Regions from separate parts of the Ligilactobacillus sp. RTP31139st1_D10_RTP31139_211217 genome, predicted to be linked through region 1. Evidence: predicted binding sites of a transcription regulator. Region 1 holds the regulator's gene; each other region holds the start of a gene.
The links. The regulator NrdR, encoded in region 1, represses ribonucleotide reductase genes. The targets are predictions, from matches to a motif close to ACACNATATATNGTGT.
Positions count from the first base shown of each region.

Region 2: the regulator NrdR is predicted to act here: its motif matches at 3,958-3,973, upstream of nrdD (anaerobic ribonucleoside-triphosphate reductase).
Region 3: the regulator NrdR is predicted to act here: its motif matches at 3,491-3,506, upstream of nrdH (glutaredoxin-like protein NrdH).
Region 4: the regulator NrdR is predicted to act here: its motif matches at 1,511-1,526, upstream of pnuC (nicotinamide riboside transporter PnuC).

Region 1 covers NZ_JBCOAR010000001.1:229,889-235,047, forward strand. The annotation lists gene ABT996_RS01100 (replication initiation and membrane attachment family protein) at 1-658, opposite strand, end outside; gene nrdR (transcriptional regulator NrdR) at 676-1,146, opposite strand; gene coaE (dephospho-CoA kinase) at 1,164-1,769, opposite strand; gene mutM (DNA-formamidopyrimidine glycosylase) at 1,754-2,596, opposite strand; gene polA (DNA polymerase I) at 2,616-5,159, opposite strand, start outside.
Region 2 covers NZ_JBCOAR010000005.1:79,560-84,718, reverse strand. The annotation lists gene secG (preprotein translocase subunit SecG) at 1-142, shown strand, start outside; gene rnr (ribonuclease R) at 246-2,633, shown strand; gene smpB (SsrA-binding protein SmpB) at 2,659-3,126, shown strand; gene ABT996_RS04350 (TIGR01440 family protein) at 3,187-3,780, opposite strand; gene nrdD (anaerobic ribonucleoside-triphosphate reductase) at 4,130-5,159, shown strand, end outside.
Region 3 covers NZ_JBCOAR010000010.1:7,813-12,971, forward strand. The annotation lists gene nrdF (class 1b ribonucleoside-diphosphate reductase subunit beta) at 1-662, opposite strand, end outside; gene nrdE (class 1b ribonucleoside-diphosphate reductase subunit alpha) at 678-2,849, opposite strand; gene nrdI (class Ib ribonucleoside-diphosphate reductase assembly flavoprotein NrdI) at 2,839-3,213, opposite strand; gene nrdH (glutaredoxin-like protein NrdH) at 3,210-3,440, opposite strand; gene apf (aggregation-promoting factor) at 3,609-4,196, opposite strand; gene ABT996_RS07005 (acetate/propionate family kinase) at 4,436-5,159, shown strand, end outside.
Region 4 covers NZ_JBCOAR010000003.1:125,824-130,982, forward strand. The annotation lists gene ABT996_RS02945 (hypothetical protein) at 78-284, shown strand; gene ABT996_RS02950 (DUF1002 domain-containing protein) at 361-1,344, opposite strand; gene pnuC (nicotinamide riboside transporter PnuC) at 1,623-2,393, shown strand; gene ABT996_RS02960 (DHH family phosphoesterase) at 2,634-4,649, shown strand; gene rplI (50S ribosomal protein L9) at 4,677-5,126, shown strand.

The DNA.
Region 1 (5,159 bases):
CAAGTGAACGGCTGATCTCAGTTGCGGGTACAAAAGATCGGGCTAAAAGCTCTTTTAAATATTCTACATCCAGATCGACTTCGACTGAATCGACGAGATTTTTAGTCGGTTTAGGTATCGCTTTTATCTGTGAATTTTTGAGTAATGCATCTTTTTTCACCGTAAAAACATCTAGTAGCGACTTGGTGATCTCTTTGGCATTAGCATACGTGAGATCTGGTTTGACAAATTCTTGTTTTAACTCATCATATTGGGTCTGTCCCAATGAATCGGCTAAAAGCATGCTCAAGAGATCATCTTTAAAGAAAGCCTCAGCACTCAAAGGAGCTTGTAACTCATAGATAAACACTTGACCAAGTTCATCTTTTTGCACGAATGTCTTCAATAACCCGAGGGCCTCTAATCTGATCCGCGCTTCGTAAAAGTCGCGCAAACCTAAACTCAAAATATCCAATAACTCTTTATGCATCCGGCGGGCTAACAGGTCTGGTGTTTGAGCCACTTTAGTCGCTAATAGTGAATAAACACCATAAGCATTGACCCCCATCAACGGTTGGTAGAGCTTTAAAATGACTTTGAACTCTGTCGAACCGATATGGGCTTTAGTATTGACGACGTAACCATCCTTAGGCGACATCTGCCTTAATCCTTCACTCATCGCCTAACATCCCCCAACTACTTATTTTTTTCGTTGTCACGTGCCATCAAGTCTTGCAATTCCTTCGCAAAAGATGCCATATCTTTAAATTCACGATAGACGCTCGCAAATCTGATATAGGCGATATCATCGACATTTGCTAAGATCTCCATCACATATTCACCGATCAATTGACTCGAAACTTCATTCCCGCCGACTGCCCGGATCTTTGTTTCGACTTGATCGACGATATTTTGGATCTCATCCATCGCGACGGGCCGTTTTTCAGCCGCTCGCATGACACCCCGCAAGACTTTTTCACGATTAAATTCTTCTCTAGCACCATTTTTCTTAATAACTAAGAGTGGCGCTGCTTCTACTCTTTCAAATGTAGTAAAACGGAAACCACAATTTTCACATTCCCGCCGGCGCCGAATGGCATGTCCATTGTCGGCGGGACGGCTATCCACTACACGTGATCCATTTTGATGACAATTTGGACACTTCATAATCTTTACCTCGCTGCCTAATTTTCGATTAAATTATTTATCTTTAGCCATTTTATCACTTGCGCTTGCGTTTCTTCAACTGTTCCCGAACTATCTACTGTAATTGTAGCCAAATTTCGCCTTTTTTCAGCCGACATCTGACTAGCGATCCGCTCAAGTGCCGCCTCCTCACTCAAATGATCGCGTTCTATGATCCGTTTTAGCTGAAGTGCTTTAGGAACTTCAACATTGATAACTGCATCACAATGATCTGCATAACCATTTTCAAATAATAAGGCAGCATCGATCACAACTACTTTATCGCCCTTTTGCTCAGCTAAAGCTAGCTGTTTTTCATATTCAGCTCTGATCAATGGCTGCATGATCTGGTTTAATTGAGCTAATTTCTTAGGATCATTGAAGACGATCTTGCCGAGTTTAGCCCGATCTAAAGTCTGATCAGCTTGGATGATCTGAGATCCAAATGTTTTTTTTAATTTAGCTAAACCAGGGGTCGCTGGTTCAACGACTTGGCGGGCGATCACATCAGCATCGAGGATCTTAAAATCTAATGTTTGTAAAAAATTACTGATCGTCGTTTTGCCCATCCCGATCCCACCAGTCAAGCCTAGAATATATGACATTTTACCACCTGCTGACAATGCGGACAAAAATGCGTGCCCCGTTGTCCCACTACGATCTTTTGGATCTTTGTTCCACAACGTTTACATGGCTCATCGGTCCGGCCATAAACATCTAGTTCGAACTGAAAAGCGCCTGTTTTTTGGAAAGCATCCGTGTAACTTCTGATCGTTGTGCCACCTGCTTTGATCGCCTTAGCTAATTCAGTGATGATATTATCATGCAGTATCGTTGCTTGGTCTAAAGTCAATTTTTGACATGACGTCTCAGGATGGATCTTACTTTGCCACAACACCTCATCAACATAGATATTACCTAGACCCGTGACCAAGGTCTGGTCGAGTAAGGCGGTCTTGATATTTTTCTTCTTTTTTTGTAGCTTTTGATAAAAGTCAGCCACTTTAAAAGTTTCAGCCACTGGCTCTGGTCCTAATTTGGCTAACCCAGGCAATTTTTCTTCACTACCCGTTTGAACTAATTGCATTCGCCCAAATTTACGGACATCGTTATAGCGCAATTGCCGGCCATCGGCTAGATCAAAGATGACATGCGTATGTTTATCGACTGGATCAGTCGCTTCTTTGACATAAAACTTACCCTCCATGCGCAAATGGGAGACAACGGTAAGGCCATTTGTAAACCTAAAGAGCAAATACTTGCCCCGACGTTCGATCTTTTCAAGTGTTTGCTCTGTTAATTTAGCTTTAAAATCGTCAGCATCACCAACGATCATCTTAGGATATAAAACTTCGACTCGCGCGATCTTTTGACCTAAAACTAATTTTTGCAAACCGCGACGGACAGTTTCTACTTCTGGTAACTCTGGCATTTTTTCACCTCATCTTATACTATTTAGTCTCAAACCACGTCTTACCACTAGCGCTTTCGACCTTTAATGGGACCGACAGCTCAACAGCTGAATCCATGATCTTTGGCACTAACTCTTTTAATTTAGGGATCTCTGCTTTCGGTGCTTCAAAGATCAACTCATCGTGCACTTGTAACAACATTTTGGCTTCTAAGCCCGCATCTTTTAAGGCTTGTTGCATATTGATCATTGCAACTTTGATGATATCAGCTGCACTCCCTTGGATCGGAGTATTCATCGCTGTCCGTTCCGCAAATGAGCGCAAGTTGTAATTTTTGCTCTTGATATCTGGCAAGTACCGTCGGCGATGGAAAAGTGTTTCAACGTAGCCTTTTTGACGCGCACTCTCAATGATATCTTGCATGTATTGATGGACTCCAGGAAATGAAGCTAGATACGTCTCCATAAATTCTTTGGCTTGTTTACGCGTACTTCCGATGCTTTGAGCCAAACCAAAATCACTGATCCCATAAACGATCCCAAAGTTGACCGCTTTAGCTTGCCGACGCATGTTAGCCGTAACTTCACTTGGATCATCTAGTCCAAAAATACGCATCGCAGTATTAGCATGAATATCAAAATCATCCTTGAAAGCTTGTTGCATATGCGGATCCTTTGAAATATGGGCTAAGACCCGTAACTCGATCTGCGAATAGTCAGAAGCAAAGATCTCCCAATCTGGATGACTTGGTACAAAAGCTTGCCGGATCTTACGGCCCTCTTCTAACCGGACCGGGATATTTTGCAAGTTAGGATCGACTGACGATAAACGTCCGGTTGCCGTCAAAGTTTGGGTATACCGCGTGTGGACCTTACCATCAGCTGCGATAACTTTCAATAGGCCTTCAACATAGGTCGATTGTAATTTAGCTAATTGGCGGTAAGCTAAAATATTATCGATGATCGGTGACATCCCACGTAATTTTTCTAAGACATCGACAGCTGTTGAGTAGCCCGTTTTAGTCTTTTTGACGACTGGTAATTTTAATTTTTCAAACAAGATCACCCCAAGTTGCTTAGGTGAATTGATGTTGAATTTCTCACCCGCTTCGTTATAGATCTGTTGTTCTAACTCACTCAAGCGTTCCTTAAATTCACTTTGCATGATGTCTAAACGTTCACGGTCGACTTTGATCCCGGAGATCTCCATCTGTGCTAAAACTAATGAAAGTGGACGTTCGATCTCAAAATAAAGATCTTCTTGCTCATTTTCAGCTAGTTCTTTCATCAACTTATCTTCTAGGTCTGAGATGGCCTTGAGTTTATGTGCTAAATGTTCAAAGTATAGCGCATCATCAGCTGGAACTTTGCGCTTAGCCCCTTTTCCATAGACTTCTTCATCGGTCTCAACATCAAAGTAATCATGTCGCTTGGCTAAATTACCTAGATCATTGCTGTTATCACTTGTATTTAACAAATATGAGACTAAAAGTAAGTCAAAATTGATATTTTTTAGTTCGATACCTAAGCGTTCTAAGGCTACACAGGTCTGTTTGCCATCAAAAACATCAACTTCGAGCGCAGGATCTTCCAATAATTGCTTTAGCTTAGGTAATTTCAAAAGCTCAACATCTCTAGCTGCATAATATCGGTCATCGATCTTAAGTCCAAAGCCCCAAAAGTCAGCTGTATGATAATTATCATTACTTAGTTCAAGGTAAAAGCTGATATCTGAATCTTTATCATAGTCCAGCGTTTCGACCTTAGCAGCATCCAAAGGTTCGACCTTTAATTTACTCAAAGTAGGCTCTGCACTGACATCGGCGGTTGAACTAGCTTGTAATTGAGCGATAAAACTCTTAAAATCCATCTCTTCAAAGAACTTGAGCAGATCTTCTTTTTTAGCTCCTGGCCACGCTGTCTGAGCTAAAGTTAGGTCTACTGGAGCATCTTTTCTGATCGTCGCCAGATCTTTACATTGAAATGCGATCTCTTTATCATTGATCAAGTTTTCCTTTAACTTAGACTTTTTCATCGCTTCAATGTTTTCATAGATCCCTTCGATCGTATCGTATTGTTTTAAAAGCTTGAGCGCGGTCTTTTCACCGACTTTAGTCACCCCAGGGTAGTTATCTGAACTATCACCCGTCAAGCCTTTCATATCAACGATCTGTGCTGGTTGCAAGCCGTATTTTTCGATCACATGAGCTGGCGTATACTCTTCGATCTCAGTTACCCCTTTGATCGTCACCGCAACAGTCGTCTTATCAGTCGTCAATTGGGTCAGATCTCGGTCCCCCGTTACGATCGTGACTTGATAGCCCGCTTTTTCAGCTTGAGCGGTCATCGTCCCGATAATATCGTCGGCTTCATATTCGGGTAATTCATAGTGTTTGATCCCATAAGCATCGAGCAATTCTCTGATGTAAGGAAACTGTTCTGACAATTCAGTCGGGGTCTTGGAACGCCCGCCTTTGTAATCAGCATAAGCTTTCGTTCTAAAAGTCACTTTACCTGCATCAAAAGCAACTAAGACATTACTCGGTAAAACATCGCCTAAGATCTTGTCTAACATCAATTTAAA
Region 2 (5,159 bases), on a different contig from region 1:
AGCCTTATCTGGGGGCGCAACAGAATTATTTAGTAAGCAAAAACCACGTGGATTTGAAGCATTTATGCAAAAGGTCACGGCCGTTTTAGGTGTCGTATTCTTTGCGCTATCCTTAGCTCTAGTATACATTTCAGCACACTAGCTTTATAAGACAAAGCCTCCTGCATGATGATCACAGGGGGCTTTTTTCGAGTAAAAGTCATGACAGTGAATGTTAATTATTTCAAAAGATGATGAGGATTTAAATGGAAAAAGAAAAGATAAAAGAATCACTAATAAATTATTTTGAAGCTGAACCTGAAAAGAAATTCACTGTTCAGGAGTTAGCTGATAAATTAGAAATGAATAAAGCTGGGCAATTTAATTTTGTTGTCCAAGCAGTCGCTCAACTTGAACATGATAAGGTGATCGCCTTGAATGATGAAGGTCTTTTTAGTGCTGTAAAGCATGAAAGTGCATCTAAATTTACGGGGATCTTTCACGCAAATGACCGCGGTTTTGGTTTTGTAACGGTCGATCCTGAAGAACCAGATTACTTTATCAACCCAACGCAAACACTTTCAGCCTTGAATGGGGATGAAGTTGAGGTCGAAATGATCGCAGCTGGGGATCCAGCGATCGGTAAGCGTCCTGAAGGTAAAGTTACGGGGATCGTCCAACGCAATTTGACTCAAGTCGTAGGTGAATTCAAGCCGCTTGAGGATGAAAACGTACCTAGTGGGATCATTGGAACCGTCCATTTACGGGACAAAAAGTTATCCAACTACCGCTTTTTAGTTGAAGATACTGGCTTACATCCGGTCGAAGGTGAGATCGTCTTAGCTGATATTACGACTTATCCTAGTTCAGATCTTCCAGGGATCATCAAAGGGGTCGCAACTAAGGTCATCGGTAATATCAATGATCCGGGGATCGACATTTTACAGATCGTCTATCAACACGATATTCCACATAAATTCCCTGAAGACGTCATGGAACAAGTCGCACAGATCCCAGATCATGTGACACCAGAACAAAAAGTCGGACGGCGCGATCTGACTGACGAACAGATGGTGACGATCGATAGTATCGAATCTAAAGACTTAGATGATGCCGTTAGTGTCCGTAAATTAGATAATGGCAACTATCATTTAGGGGTACATATCGCTGATGTATCGCACTATGTGACCCCGAATACGCCACTAGATAGAGAAGCATTCGAACGGGGAACTTCGGTTTATTTGACTGACCGGGTCATTCCGATGATCCCAGCTAAATTATCAAACGGGATCTGTTCATTGAACCCACAAGTCGAACGTTTGGCTTTGACTTGTGAGATGGAGATCGATCCGCAAGGCGAAGTCGTTTCCCATGAGATCTTCCCAAGTGTGATCAAGACGACGGAACGAATGACTTATAAAGCGATCAACAAGATCTTAGAGTCTGATGATCAAAAAGAAAAAGAGCGTTATCGTGAATTAGTCCCAATGTTTGAAGAAATGGGCGAATTGCATAAGATCTTATTGAAGATGCGCAAGCGCCGTGGTGCGATCGAATTTGAAGATACGGAAGCTAAGATCATCGTGGATGAAAAAGGACATGCGATCGATATTCAATTGCGTGAACGTGGAACAAGTGAACGCATGGTCGAATCCTTTATGTTAGCTGCAAATGAAACGGTAGCAGCGCACTACAAGGATCTTCACGTTCCATTTATCTACCGGATCCATGAAACACCAAAAGAAGAAAAGATCAAATCTTTCTTTGAAATGTTATCTGGTCTAGGGATCGAAGTAACTGGTAAAGTGAGCGATATTCAACCTAAGATGCTTCAAAAGATCTTAAAGAAAGTTGCCGGTAAGCCAGAAGAACCAATGGTATCAGTGATGTTATTGCGGTCGATGCAACAAGCTAAATATTCGCCAGAACCGTTGGGCCACTTTGGCTTAGCTGCTAAAGACTATACGCACTTTACTTCACCGATCAGACGTTATCCTGACTTGATGGTTCACCGCATGATCCATTACTATGCTGAAAATGGTATCGGAGAAGGTAGTCAAGCCAAATTCCAAGCTGAATTACCAGAAGTGAGCCAACACAGTTCGCAAGCTGAACGGCGCGCGATCGATGCTGAACGTGATACAGATGCGATGAAGAAGGCAGAATACATAGCTGATCATGTAGGTGAAGAATTCGATGCTGTCGTTAGTTCAGTTACTAAATTTGGGATGTTTGTTGAATTACCAAATACAGTTGAAGGCCTGATCCATATCAGTGAGATCAACGATGACTATTATATCTTTGTTGAAAAGCAAATGGCTTTAGTTGGACGTAAGACAAAACAAACTTACCGCATCGGTCAACCGATCCGTGTCAAATTAGTTAATGTCAATGCTGAACAAAAAGAGATCGACTTTAAGCTATTGAGTTTAGGCAAAGCACCAAAATCCGATCTATTAGAAGGTGTCGAATTACCTGAAATGCCACCAAAACGTAAATTTGACCGGAAAAATGGCGATAAACGTGGTCAAAAGCGTCCATTCAAACGTCAAAATAATAATAATGGTCGTCGGGATAATCGGCATAATTCACAACGTTCAAACAATCAAAATGGGCGGAAACCATTTTATAAAAAACGTCGCGACAAAAAATAGCAGTTTATAAAAAGGACTGAGGTAAATGGCAAAACAAGCACAACATGAGCGTCCTTTAGCGCAAAATCGTAAAGCAAGCCATGATTACTATATTTTAGATACTATTGAAGCTGGGGTAGCTTTAACAGGAACTGAGATCAAATCAGTACGTGCGGGCCGGATCAATCTAAAAGATGGCTTTGCACAGATCAAAAATGGCGAAGCTTGGTTGATGAATGTGCATATTTCCGAATATACTCAGGGCAATCGTTTTAACCATGATCCGTTGCGCAACCGAAAGTTATTGTTGCATAAAAAGCAGATCGTGCGTTTAGCTAATGAGACTAGTGGCAAGGGGATCACTTTAGTCCCACTGAAGGTCTATTTAAAAAATGGCTTTGCCAAAGTTTTGATCGGAGTTGCACAAGGTAAGCACAGCTACGATAAGCGGGAAACGATCAAGCGTCGTGATCAAGAACGTGAGATCAGAAGAACACTCAAAAATTATAGTTAAAAAAGCTGGTAAGCCGACTCCAGATGAGGTGGAGTTAGCGTACCAGCTTTTTATATTTCGTTAAGCTAACGGATTTAAAGGATCAACTTGTTGATTTAGATTTTCAAATTTGTAGATCGCACGTTCGCCACCGATCAATTTTGGCCGTGAACTCAAATAAGTAACATGGGCCGAACCGATCTCTTTGATCGAAGTTCTAACTGGGATCTGAACGAATTTAACGTGCATCCCGATCGCAGTGTCACCGATGTCGATCCCAGCTTTAGCAGTGACATGTTCTACTTCGACTGGATCTTTGAATGTTTCAAAAGCCGCTACCTGTGCAGCTCCACCGGCGTGTAAGCTAGGGCAGACTGAAACGATCTCTAAACCGTGATCTTCGGCGACTTGACGTTCCATAGCTAAAGCACGATTCAAATGTTCGCAACCTTGAACAGCAAGCTGGACTCCTGATGGCAAGATCTCAGTCAAAGTTTTGATGACTGTCCGTCCCACGTCTAAATTGGAATATTTACCGATCTTTTTACCTTGGATCTCGCTAGTGCTGCATCCTAAGACAAAAATATCGTTTTTCTTAAGATCAGTCTGTGCTAAAAATTCAGTCATCCCTTGTTTAAGTTGGTCAGCTATTTGATTTAGGAATTCTTCTTGCATAAAAGATACCTGCTTTCTAAAATTATCTGCACTTTAAGTATAATACTTTAGACATGTTAGAGCTAATTTCCGGTAAAAAAAGTTTCACAGCCAGCTAGTCGGAGATGAATAGGATAAGAGCGCGCTCCAAACGTTGTATATTGTTTTCAACATATAGTATGGTTTTTGTGAAACCAAACACTATATGTTGTGTTTGGCTGCGATTGGTTATATCATATAAAGTACCAACAGGGAAATAGGATTTAAATATAGATAAGTTTGTTAGTTAGGATGTTGTAGGTGGACCATGATGATTTTAAGATCGTGGTTCATTTTCACTTTTAGCTGACGTAGAAGGGACCTGATGACGATGATGGAATTTAAGGAACAAAAAAAGTATGTATTACCTAAGATGGTCATCAAAACAGATGGATACGAGGTACCATTTGCACTTTATAAGTTGGAGAGCGTTTTGCGTAAGTTAGGCTTGGCTACGGATACCGATGCAATTATTCTCGCTTTACTCGCCAAGTTAGCGGACCAAACGACACTTACCAGCACTGAGATCTACGATAAATTGACAGCTACGCTAAATGAATTAGGTTATGATGCCGAAGCCAAGGCTTATGTTGCTCATCACCAAGCCGATGAAGCCAAATGGCAAGAAGAGACTGATCCAACTGTCAGGTTAGGCCGGCTTCAATCTAAGGATCCGAGTTTAGTTCATGAGAATGCTAACAAAGACAGTAATGTTTTCAATACGCAACGTGATCTGACAGCGGGGACAGTCGGTAAGACACTAGGGCTTCGGATGATGCCAAAGCATGTGGCTAAAGCTCATCTGCGTGGTGACATCCATTATCACGATCTGGACTATACTCCTTGGAGTCCGATGACGAATTGTTGTTTGATCGATTTTAAAGAGATGCTGACAAATGGCTTTAAGATCGGTAATGCTGAAGTTGAAAGCCCTCATTCGATCCAAACTGCGACCGCCCAAATGTCACAGATCATTGCTAATGTTGCTTCTAGTCAATATGGTGGCTGTTCAGCTGATCGGATCGATGAGGTCTTAGAACCCTTCGCACTAAAAAATTATGACAAACATTTAGCTGAATCTAAAGAATATATCGAAGATCCAGCTAAGCAGATCGAATTTGCTAAAAAACGGACGAAAAAAGATATCTATGATGCTATGCAAGCACTGGAATATGAGATCAATACGCTCTTTTCTTCTCAAGGACAGACTCCCTTTACCACATTAGGGTTTGGCTTAGGAACTTCATGGGTCGCACGTGAGATCCAAAAATCGATCTTAAAGATCCGGATCGGTGGCTTGGGCCGGGAAAAACGGACGGCGATCTTTCCTAAATTGGTCTTTACGATCAAAAAAGGTTTGA
Region 3 (5,159 bases), on a different contig from region 1:
TACATCCAACCTTTGAATTCTTCTTGTTCAGTTTCACTCAACTCGTTAAAGCTCAATTGGAACTTGTAACCAATATAAGTTCCGTGAACAGATTCGTCACGTAAGATCAACTTGATGATCTCCGCCACGTTAGCGAGTTTATTATGCCCCAACCAATAGAGTGGTGTGTAAAAACCAGAGTAAAAGAGGAATGTTTCCAAGAATACGGAAGCGACTTTCTTTTGCAAAGGTGTTCCGTTTTGGTAGATATCATTGATCTTTTGCGCCTTGTATTGCAAGATCTCATTTGAATCGGTCCAAGCAAAGATCTCTTCGATCTCTTTAGGTGTATTCAAAGTTGAAAAGATCGAGGAGTAACTCTTAGCGTGTACTGATTCCATAAACTCGATATTGTTGAAGACGGCTTCTTCTTGTTGTGTCCGGATATCTTTTTTAAGCACTGCGACCCCGTCTTGAGATTGCAAAGTATCCAATAATGTTAAGCCCCCAAAGACTTTAGCAACGACATCTTTATCAGCCTCGGAAAATTCCCGCCAGTCCGCTAAGTCGTTTGAAAGGGGGATCCGAGTATCCAACCAAAATTGTTCGGTCAATTTTTCCCAAGTTGCTTTATCGATCTGGTCTTCTAAATTGTTCCAGTTGATTGCTTTATAGTTTTCCATTTTCCAAATACCTCGCTAAATTACACAGCTTTCGCATTCGTTGACCCCGACTTCATCTTGTGTATCGGTAAACGTGCGGACATAGTAGATCGATTTGATCTGTTTATGATGAGCATAGTTACGTAGGATCGAGAGGTCACGGGTCGTCATCTTATCAGTCCGACCATTCTTCCATTCATAAAGCCCGGCTGGGATCGAGGAACGCATAAAGAGCGTCAAACTCATCCCTTGATCAACATGTTGTTGTGCGGCTGCATAAGTATCGATCACTTTACGCATGTCTAGATCGTAAGCCGAAGTGTAGTATGGTAAAGTTTCGTTTGAAAGATATGGTGCGGGATAATAAATTTTACCGATCTTTCTTTCTTGGCGTTCTTCGATCTTGTTGATGATCGGTTGCAGTGAGGCAGTCGTATCATTGATATATGAGATCGAGCCATTTGGTGCGACGGCTAAGCGATTTTGATGGTAAAGGCCATCTTGTTTGACTGCTTGACTCAATTTTTCCCAATCGGCTTTAGTTGGAATGAAGATATCTTTGAATAGTGCTTTGACTTTTTCAGAATGTGGTGTAAAGTCTTCAGTCAAATACTTGGTGAAGTATTTACCATTGGCATAATCACTCTCTTCAAAACCAACAAAGCTAGTTTGGCGTTCTTTAGCGATCTTGTTGGAAGCAACTAAGGTCCAGTAGTTGAGCAACATGAAGTATAAGCTGGTAAATTCCAAAGCTTCTGGTGAACCATAGTGCATTTGGTTTTTAGCTAAAAAGGCATGTAAGCCCATAGCACCAAGTCCGATCGTGTGCGCTTGGTGGTTGCCGTGTTGCACGGATGGCACGACATCGATATCTGAATGATCGGTCACAAAGGTCAAGGCCCGTGTCATGGCTTCGACAGACCGACCAAAATCAGGGGAGTCCATCAAGTTAGCAATATTGGTCGAGCCTAAGTTACAGCTGATATCAGTTCCTAAAACATCATAGCCTTGTTGATTGTTGACTAAAGATGGTGTTTGAACTTGCAAGATCTCCGAGCAGAGGTTGCTGGTGATGATCTTACCTTTGATCGGGTTGGCCTTATTAGCTGTATCGACATTGACAACATAAGGATAGCCAGATTCTTGTTGTAATTTTGAGATCTCTTCTTCGAGCAAGCGAGCAGAGATCTTCTTTTTAGCGATATCAGGATCGTTGACCAGATTATCGTATTCGGCTGTAATATCGACGTAAGAGAACGGTGTACCGTATTTTCTTTCGACATCATATGGGTCAAAGAGATACATATCGGCGTTTTGCTTGGCTAATTCGTAGAACTTATCCGGCACGAGCACACCTAAAGAGAGTGTCTTGACCCGGATCTTTTCATCGGCATTTTCTTTTTTGGAAGCTAAAAAGTCGATGATGTCGGGATGGAAAACATTCAGATAAACGACCCCAGCCCCTTGACGTTGGCCTAACTGATTGGAGTAAGAAAAACTATCTTCGAGTAATTTCATAACAGGTACGACCCCAGAAGCTGCGCCCTTGATCCCTTTGATCGGTGCGCCAGCTGAACGCAGGTTACTCAAGGTGATCCCAACGCCACCACCGATCCGGGAAAGTTGAAGGGCGGAGTTGATCACGCGGCCGATCGAATTCATATCATCAGTAACTTGTAAAACAAAACAAGAAACTAATTCACCGCGGCGAGCTCGCCCAGCATTCAAAAAGCTTGGTGTTGCTGGTTGATAGCGTTGGTGAACGATCTCATCAGCTAGTTGCAGCGCTAATTGTTCATCGCCATCAGCAAAGTACAAAGCATTGATCGCTGCACGATCGATGAAACTTTCCAAGTAATAACTACCATCATCGGTTTTTAGCGCATATTGGGTATAAAACTTGTAAGCTGCCATAAAGGTCTTGAAACGAAAATCAGCTGCTTCTAATTGCGCATAGAGCTTTTCGATGAAGGCAAAATCGTATTTTTGGATAAATTGTGTTTCAAGATAATTATTGTCTAGTAAATAGTCAAAGCGTTCTTTAAGTGAAGCAAAGGTCATCGTATTAGGAATGACGTTTTCCTTGAAAAAGGCGCTCAAAGCTGCTTTGTCTTGGTCGAGTTGGATCTGACCGTTTAAAGGAATATTGACTCGGTTGTTTAGGTCGTAGTACGTAACATTGTTGATATCGATATCTTTAAGACTCAAGTTCATTCACCGCTTCCTTGAAATTTTGGACGTCTGTGGGTGTTCCATTGAATTCAAACGAATAGATCACTGGAACATTAAACTTTTTAGACAAGTTTTTAGCTGTAAAAATAAATAACTCTGCAAAATTACGGTTGCCGGTCCCGACGATCCCTTTTAATGATGCAGCGTTATTTGCGTATTCTAAAAATTCAGTCACAGGGTAAGTGATCTCGTCTTCATAGGTCGGTACGATCAAGACGAAAGGTTCATTTACCATAAAAAGTGGGTCCACTGGATCGATCTCAGTGGCATCGACGGTAGGCCCAAGTTTTTTGATGAAGCGTCGGGTCTGCCCGGTGACGCTAAAATAGATTATTTTCATTGAGCTGCCAGCTTCTTTAAGAGATCAGGCCGAAAACCATTGATGATCGGTGCGTGATCTTGTTCTAAAACTGGAACTGTGCGTAAACCTTTTTCTTTTAGGTAGTTGATATATTCTGGATGATCGGAGATATTATGTTCTCCAAATTCAATATTATTCTCCATTAAAAACTTCTTGGTCATTTTGCATTGGATGCAGTTATCTTTGGTATATAGATCTAAAGCCATCAGAATAAAACCCCTTCTAATTTGATTGTGATATCAGTATACCACAATTTACACAACATGTAGTATAAATTTTGCTCTGCTAATCGCTAGATATTGTGTCATTGGCTCAACCACGCAAAAAACGGACTCAAAATTTTTTTGAGTCCGTAAAGTTATATTTAACTGATATTAGTACCAGCCGTTAGCAAGCCAAAATGACTTAGCTGCTTGCCAAGAACCGTAACGATTTGCAACATAGTTATCAGCTACACGTTCTTGGTTTTCTGGGGAGTAATCTCCACCAAGGTAAGAGTTAGTCAATTGATATTTACCATAATAACGGCCGTTTTGAGCGGTATAAGAACCACCTGATTCAACATTAGCGATCCAAGCTTTAGCACTTGCTTCAGCATCGTTTGATGGAGTTTGTGGAGCAGTTGTTTGCACTTGTTGTGTTTGCTGTTGTGCAGGTTGTGCTTCTTGGACTTGAGTTTGAGCTTGTGGAGCTGCTTGTGCTGGTTGAGCTTGTTGTTGAGCAGCTTGTGAAGCAGCTAAAACGTTGCTACCAAATTCTAAGCGTTGACCAACGAAGATCAAGTTTACATCTTGTAATTTGTTAGCTTGTTGGATCGCATCAATCGTTGTGTTGTATTTAAGGGCTAATTCAGATACTGTATCGCCAGCTTTAACGATAATTTCATCGGCATTTGCTGTTTGGCCCAATGCAACTAAACCAGATAACGCGGCAGCTCCCGTAATAACTTTCTTCATTTCCATAAGTAAACTCTCCTTAAAAAAATATTTAATATTTACTTGCTTTTCATTTATCTACACTAGCAGTATACATTTTTTATATAACATACATATTCCGATAAAATTACAATTTGTCACGTTTATGTAACAAACAGATTAATTATTGTCAAATTCCACAAAAATAGAATCTATATGGGAAAATAAAGCATCTTTTTGAATTTTACTTTTTAAGTTATACTTAAAAGTATCGGAGGTGTGCAGAAATGCCTAAAATTTTGTTAATGAATGCCGGAAGTTCATCAGTTAAATGGAAACTATTTGAATTGACCGATGAATCAGTCGTCGCTAAGGGCTTGGTAGAGCGGATGTTAGCTCCAGGTTCAAAGTTTGAGATCAAATATGGAGATCAGACATATCAAGAAATACAAGATAACCTATCTTATGAAAAAGCGGCTGAAATGATCATTGAAAAGATCCAAGAGTTAGAGATCACATCTTTAGCTGACATTAAATGTGTTGGTCACCGTGTCGTAGCTGGAGGAACTAAATTCACGCAAGCTACTAAGATGGATCAAGCAGCGATCAAAGAAGTCTTAGCTTTGAGTGACCATGCTCCATTACATAATCCAATGGAAGCAAAATACATCGAATTGATGCAACAAGTCATGCCCGATACGCCCCAATATGCGGTCTTTGACAGCCAGTTCTTTACACAAATGCCAGAAGAAAATGCGATCTTTAGTTTGCCATATGAATTGACGCAAAAATATGGGATCAGACGTTATGGTGAACACGGGATCAGTCATGAATATTTGGCGCAAAAGACAGCTGATCTTTTAGAAAAACCGTTGGCTGATCTTAAATTGATAACTTTGCACTTGGGGAGTGGCTCATCTGTTTCAGCTGTTAAAGATGGAAAAGCCTTTGCTAGTTCGATGGGATTCACGCCTTTGACCGGACTAACGATGGGGACCCGAGCTGGGGATG
Region 4 (5,159 bases), on a different contig from region 1:
TATCGCCCAGGTGAGACAAGCACTCTTTATAGAAGAAATGTGGTATTATGGAATAAAATAGCAACGAGGGTGAAAAAATGGTCAAAGGATTGGTTTTAAGTGCAATAATTTTTGTTCTAGGAGTGTTTGAACTTTATGCTACATATCGCTACTATCACAAATTAGTCGTGGCAGATCGCAAAAATATGCTTTCTGGTGGCCGTTTGTGGTTAGGGATCATCAGTGGTGGTTTATTGTGCGCTCTTGGGATCTTTTCGGCTTTAGGCGTATTACAGGGTGCATAGGTTGCGATATGAGTTCCTAGTTGCAAAGAGCCCCCCAGCAAATGTATCTGCTGGGGGGCTCTCCCGTATGGTCTTATTAATTAAACAGACTCTTGATCCATTCGATGAAGCGGGCAAACCAGCCTTTTGCTTGTTCAACGGCTTCTTTAGCTTGAGCACTGTTAGCCCAGTCTTTAGCCTTATTCATCAAATTACCCGTCGAATCTTTAACGTTATTGATCGTGTTCGTCACGTTATTGATATATGTCTTGCTTGAGCTGATCGGTGAATTTTGGAAGTTTACCAAAGCGCCTGAGATCTGTGTTACTTGCTCTGAGGTCGTTTGGTTTTGAATGCCACGGTCAGCCAAAGCCTTATTTAACATATCTTCAATGTCTTGTTTTGTAGCTAGTTCTTGGTTGTCTTGTTTTTGTTGGGCCAATTGCTTGGAAACATCACCAATAGCTGCCATCAGTTTCCCAGGATAGGTCTTGTCATCTTTGTTAGCGTCGATCGCCGGTTGGGTCGCTGAAAGCATCTCATTGGCTGTCGCTGTGTTTTCTGTGTTCAATGAAACGCCATCTTCGGCTAAGGCCTTGTAGACCCCAGTCAAGGCTGATTCACCTGAAACAGGACGATTAGCGGTCACAACGATGCTGACATCTGTTACCCCCGCCATTTGAGCGACCATTGCGTATTGTTGGGAAGTTACTTGGGTGATATTGTTAGAACCATTGTAGTCTTTGATGTTGACCTTGACCCCAGAACCAGGATCTCCGGGTGCGATCGCAACTGAGCTGATCATTGCAGCGTCAGTCGTATTGCTAGAGCCATTAGCGATATATTTGTTGTAATCAGCGGCGGTAGCGGTCAAAGTCTTGAACGAAGAATCAGTTTCAAATACTTTAGCTAAATTTTGGCGTGCTTCTTGGCTCGTGCCGGCTCCATAGACGACATAAGCGGAATTTAACGTATGCGTATTACTGCTACTTGCGGCTAAAGCCTTGGGAGCACTGGTCAAAGTTACCCCTAAAAAGGTCAGCCCTGCCAAGAATGCAGTTGCTAATTTTTTTAATTTCATCTCTAAAACACCTCATTAATTTTATATCTAGCTACATTTTAATTTTACCACCAGAAATCAATTCTTGTCTTTTAAGAAAAAGATATAAATATCGTAAGAAAAACTTAGGAAAATCAACGTTTGAAAATCAAATTACACACAATATATAGATTTAATAAAATTAGAATTACAATATATTGTGTTTTTTCGGTTGAATTTAGTCAGAATGCATGGCTATAATAGTTACATTGCAATTTTTAAATGCAAGAAATTATTGTCTATCGGAAGGAAGTTTTTAGATGTTTGAACGTTATCAAGATGTATTGACCCATTTGCCAGAATATTCCAAGAATGTATTTCGGAAGGGATATTTCAAATGGTTGTTGAATCAATGTAAAGGTTGGGGGTATTTTAGTTACTTCTTATTGGCGTTCAACTTTGTGCTCCAAGTTATCTCGTTGGTCGATTCTTTTAGCCAAACGCCAGTCCAGTCACTGTTAGCCTTTGTTGGGGGCAATCTGTCCGTGGCATGTGTGATCGGGATCTCGAACTTATCCGGGATCCAAGGCTGGTGTGGTGCGATCTCAGCTATTTGTATCGCAGCAACAGGTTTTATGGCAAAAAATTATGCGACCGCTTGGGAACAGATCGGTTATTTGATCTTTTTAGATATTTTTTGCATTTTAGATCCAAAATGGAACGATGATATCCAAGCGGAAAAACTAGAAAGTGGGCTTGAATGGATCAAATATGGCTTATTTTTTGTAGTTGCTTGGTTATGCACCTATACGATCTTTAGCTTTACGAATGATCCCCGGGTCTTTTTGGATAGCTTGAACTTAGCGATGGCGATCACGGGGGCATTATTGGAATTGAATCGTAAACGTGAACAATACTATGTTTTCACACTGGCATCAGTCTTTACGATCGCTTTATGGGTCCAAACGATGTTGCAAGGTGATGGGAATTTTGCCTTGATCTTTAGTTACAGTGTCTTTTTCTTAAATGATATGTATGCCTTTTTCAGCAAGAACAGCTGGTTTAGAGGGGAAGTCTCAAAGAAAGCTTAAAATTTAGTTTTGAATGGCTGACAATAAATAGTCGCGGGCGTATACTTAAACTAAGTGAATAACTTAACTCATAACACTAAGCTACGGGTCAGCCCGTGGCTTTTTATTTTGGGCAAAGCAACTTGATTTTTCAAGCTATTATAGTCATACTTACTGAGAGTCAAACTCGTTTGTGATAGAATAAATAGCAGAAGTATAAAATTAGGTTAAGAATTGGGAAAGGAATGCGGGGATAAACCAGTGAAAAAATTTTTTAACAAAGATTTTTGGCAACTGCCTGAATTCATGTATGACAGACATTTGCGTGTGTTAGCTTGGATGTTGGCGTTTGTAGCGGTCATTTGTGTGATCCTGGCCTTTAGAACCAATATTATTCTAGGATATATCAGCATGGTCTTTACACTTATTGTGACCGTAGTTGCCTATATTACTTTAAAACAAATTACTGAAGATACAACTGAATACATTTCTGATCTGTCTTATCGGATCAAACGCGGTGAACAGGATGCGTTGATCAAAATGCCGATCGGGATCTTATTTTACGACAAAGAGGGTCATATCGAATGGATCAACCCTTATATGCAACGCTATTTTGATAATCAAGAGGTGCTGGGTAAGCCGTTAAAAGAGGTCGATCATCAGCTCTATGAGCAACTCGAGGCTAAACAAGACAATAAAGACAAAGATATCGAAGTCAAATTGCATGGACGAGCCTTTAGTCTGATGGTCCAAAAAGACATTGATGCGCTGTACCTGATGGATGTGACGCATTATGCCGAGATCCGACAAGAATACGAAGATACGCGGTTAGTGATCGGACAGATCTTCTTGGATAATTACGATGAAGTTACCAGTGCGATGAACGATAAAGATATTTCTAACCTGGGAAATTTCGTGACGAATGCTTTATCAGATTGGGCGCGCGAATTTGGGATCTACCTCAAACGTGTTGATGAAGATCACTTCTTTATCTTGACGTATGCTAAGACGCTCAAAGTATTAGAAGAAGAAAAATTCAAGATCCTAGATGAAGTGCGCAAGTGGACGTCCAAGCAAAATTCGCCAGTAACGCTTAGTGTAGGGATCGCATACGGTGGTTCTGATCTGACCCAACTGGCAAAGCTCTCACAAAATAACTTAGATCTTGCCTTGGGACGTGGGGGCGATCAGGTCGTCGTCAAAGCGGTCGATGGCCAAGCCCGTTTCTACGGGGGCAAGACCAACCCGATGGAAAAACGCACCCGAGTTCGGGCACGGATGATCTCACAAGCGTTGACCGAATTGATGAATCAAGCCGACCAGATCTTTGTGATGGGCCATCGCCATCCAGATATGGACTCTCTGGGTGCCTGCCTAGGGGTGCGTCGGATCGCAGCGATGAATGGCAAGCAGTGTTGGATCGTCTTAGATCAAGAAGATCTCCACTCAGACATTGAGCGTTTGTTAGAGGAGTTGGAACAATATCCAAATATCAAGGGGTCAATTATAACCCCGGAAATGGCCTTGGAAAAAGCTACTAAGGATAGCCTTTTGATCATGGCTGACCACTCGAAACCATCAATGTCGATCGCACGACCGCTCTACGATAAGCTCAAAAATCGTGTCATGGTGATCGACCATCATCGCCGGGGCGAAGAATTTCCCGATAACCCGATCTTGGTCTACATCGAACCGTATGCCAGTTCGACGTGTGAGTTGATCACTGAGCTCTTTGAGTATCAATCAAAAGACAGTGAACCGATCAATAAATTGGAAGCCACGGCAATGCTGACAGGGATCATCATTGATACACAATCATTTGCTTTGCGGACAGGAACGCGAACTTTTGATGCAGCGAGCTATTTGCGCTCGGTTGGAGCTGATCTGGTGATGGCGCGGCATTTCATGAAAGAAAGCGTCAATAGCTACATGCAACGCAATCATTTGGTCGAACGGACTGAGTTTACTGAGGGAGACGCAATCTGCTGTGGTGAAGAAGATCGAGTCTATGATCCAGTCATCGCCGCTCAAGTTGCTGACTCACTGTTAAATGTCAGTGGAGTGGAAGCCTCTTTTGTGATCACTAAGCGGGCTTCAGGCAAGATCGGCGTTTCAGCGCGAAGCAATGGGACTAAGAACGTGCAGGTGATCATGGAAGAAATGGGTGGTGGCGGTCACTTATCCAATGCTGCGACCCAGATCGCTGATACGACTGTGGGTGCGGTCAAAGAACAACTGCTTGCAATTCTTAAACAAGAGCAGGAAAATAAAGAGTAGAAGAACTACGTATGGGAGGATTTTTTTATGAGAATCATTTTTACACAAGACGTGCGCGGTAAAGGCAAACGCGGTGAAGTTAAGGAAATTCCAGATGGATACGCAAACTTCTTGATCAAGAGCAATAAGGCTAAGCAAGCTGATGCAGCAGCGATGAGCCAATTACGTGGTCAAAAGAGAGCCGAAGCCAAAAAAGAGGCTGAAGAATTAGCCGAAGCAAAGGTCCTCAAAGAAAAATTAGAATCTGGCAATTATGTCGTTGAGATCAAGGCAAAAGCTGGGACAGATGGTCGTTTATTTGGCTCGATCACATCCAAGCATATCGCCCAAGCTATGGAAAAACAACACGGCTTAAAGATCGACAAGCGCAAGATGGAATTAGCAGCACCGATCCGTGCGAGGGGATACGCCAATGTCCCTGTTAAGTTGCACAATGAGGTTTCTGCTAAGATCCGCGTGCACATCTCAGAACAATAAAATAGCTTAATAATAGCCCGCTAGAGTAGATCT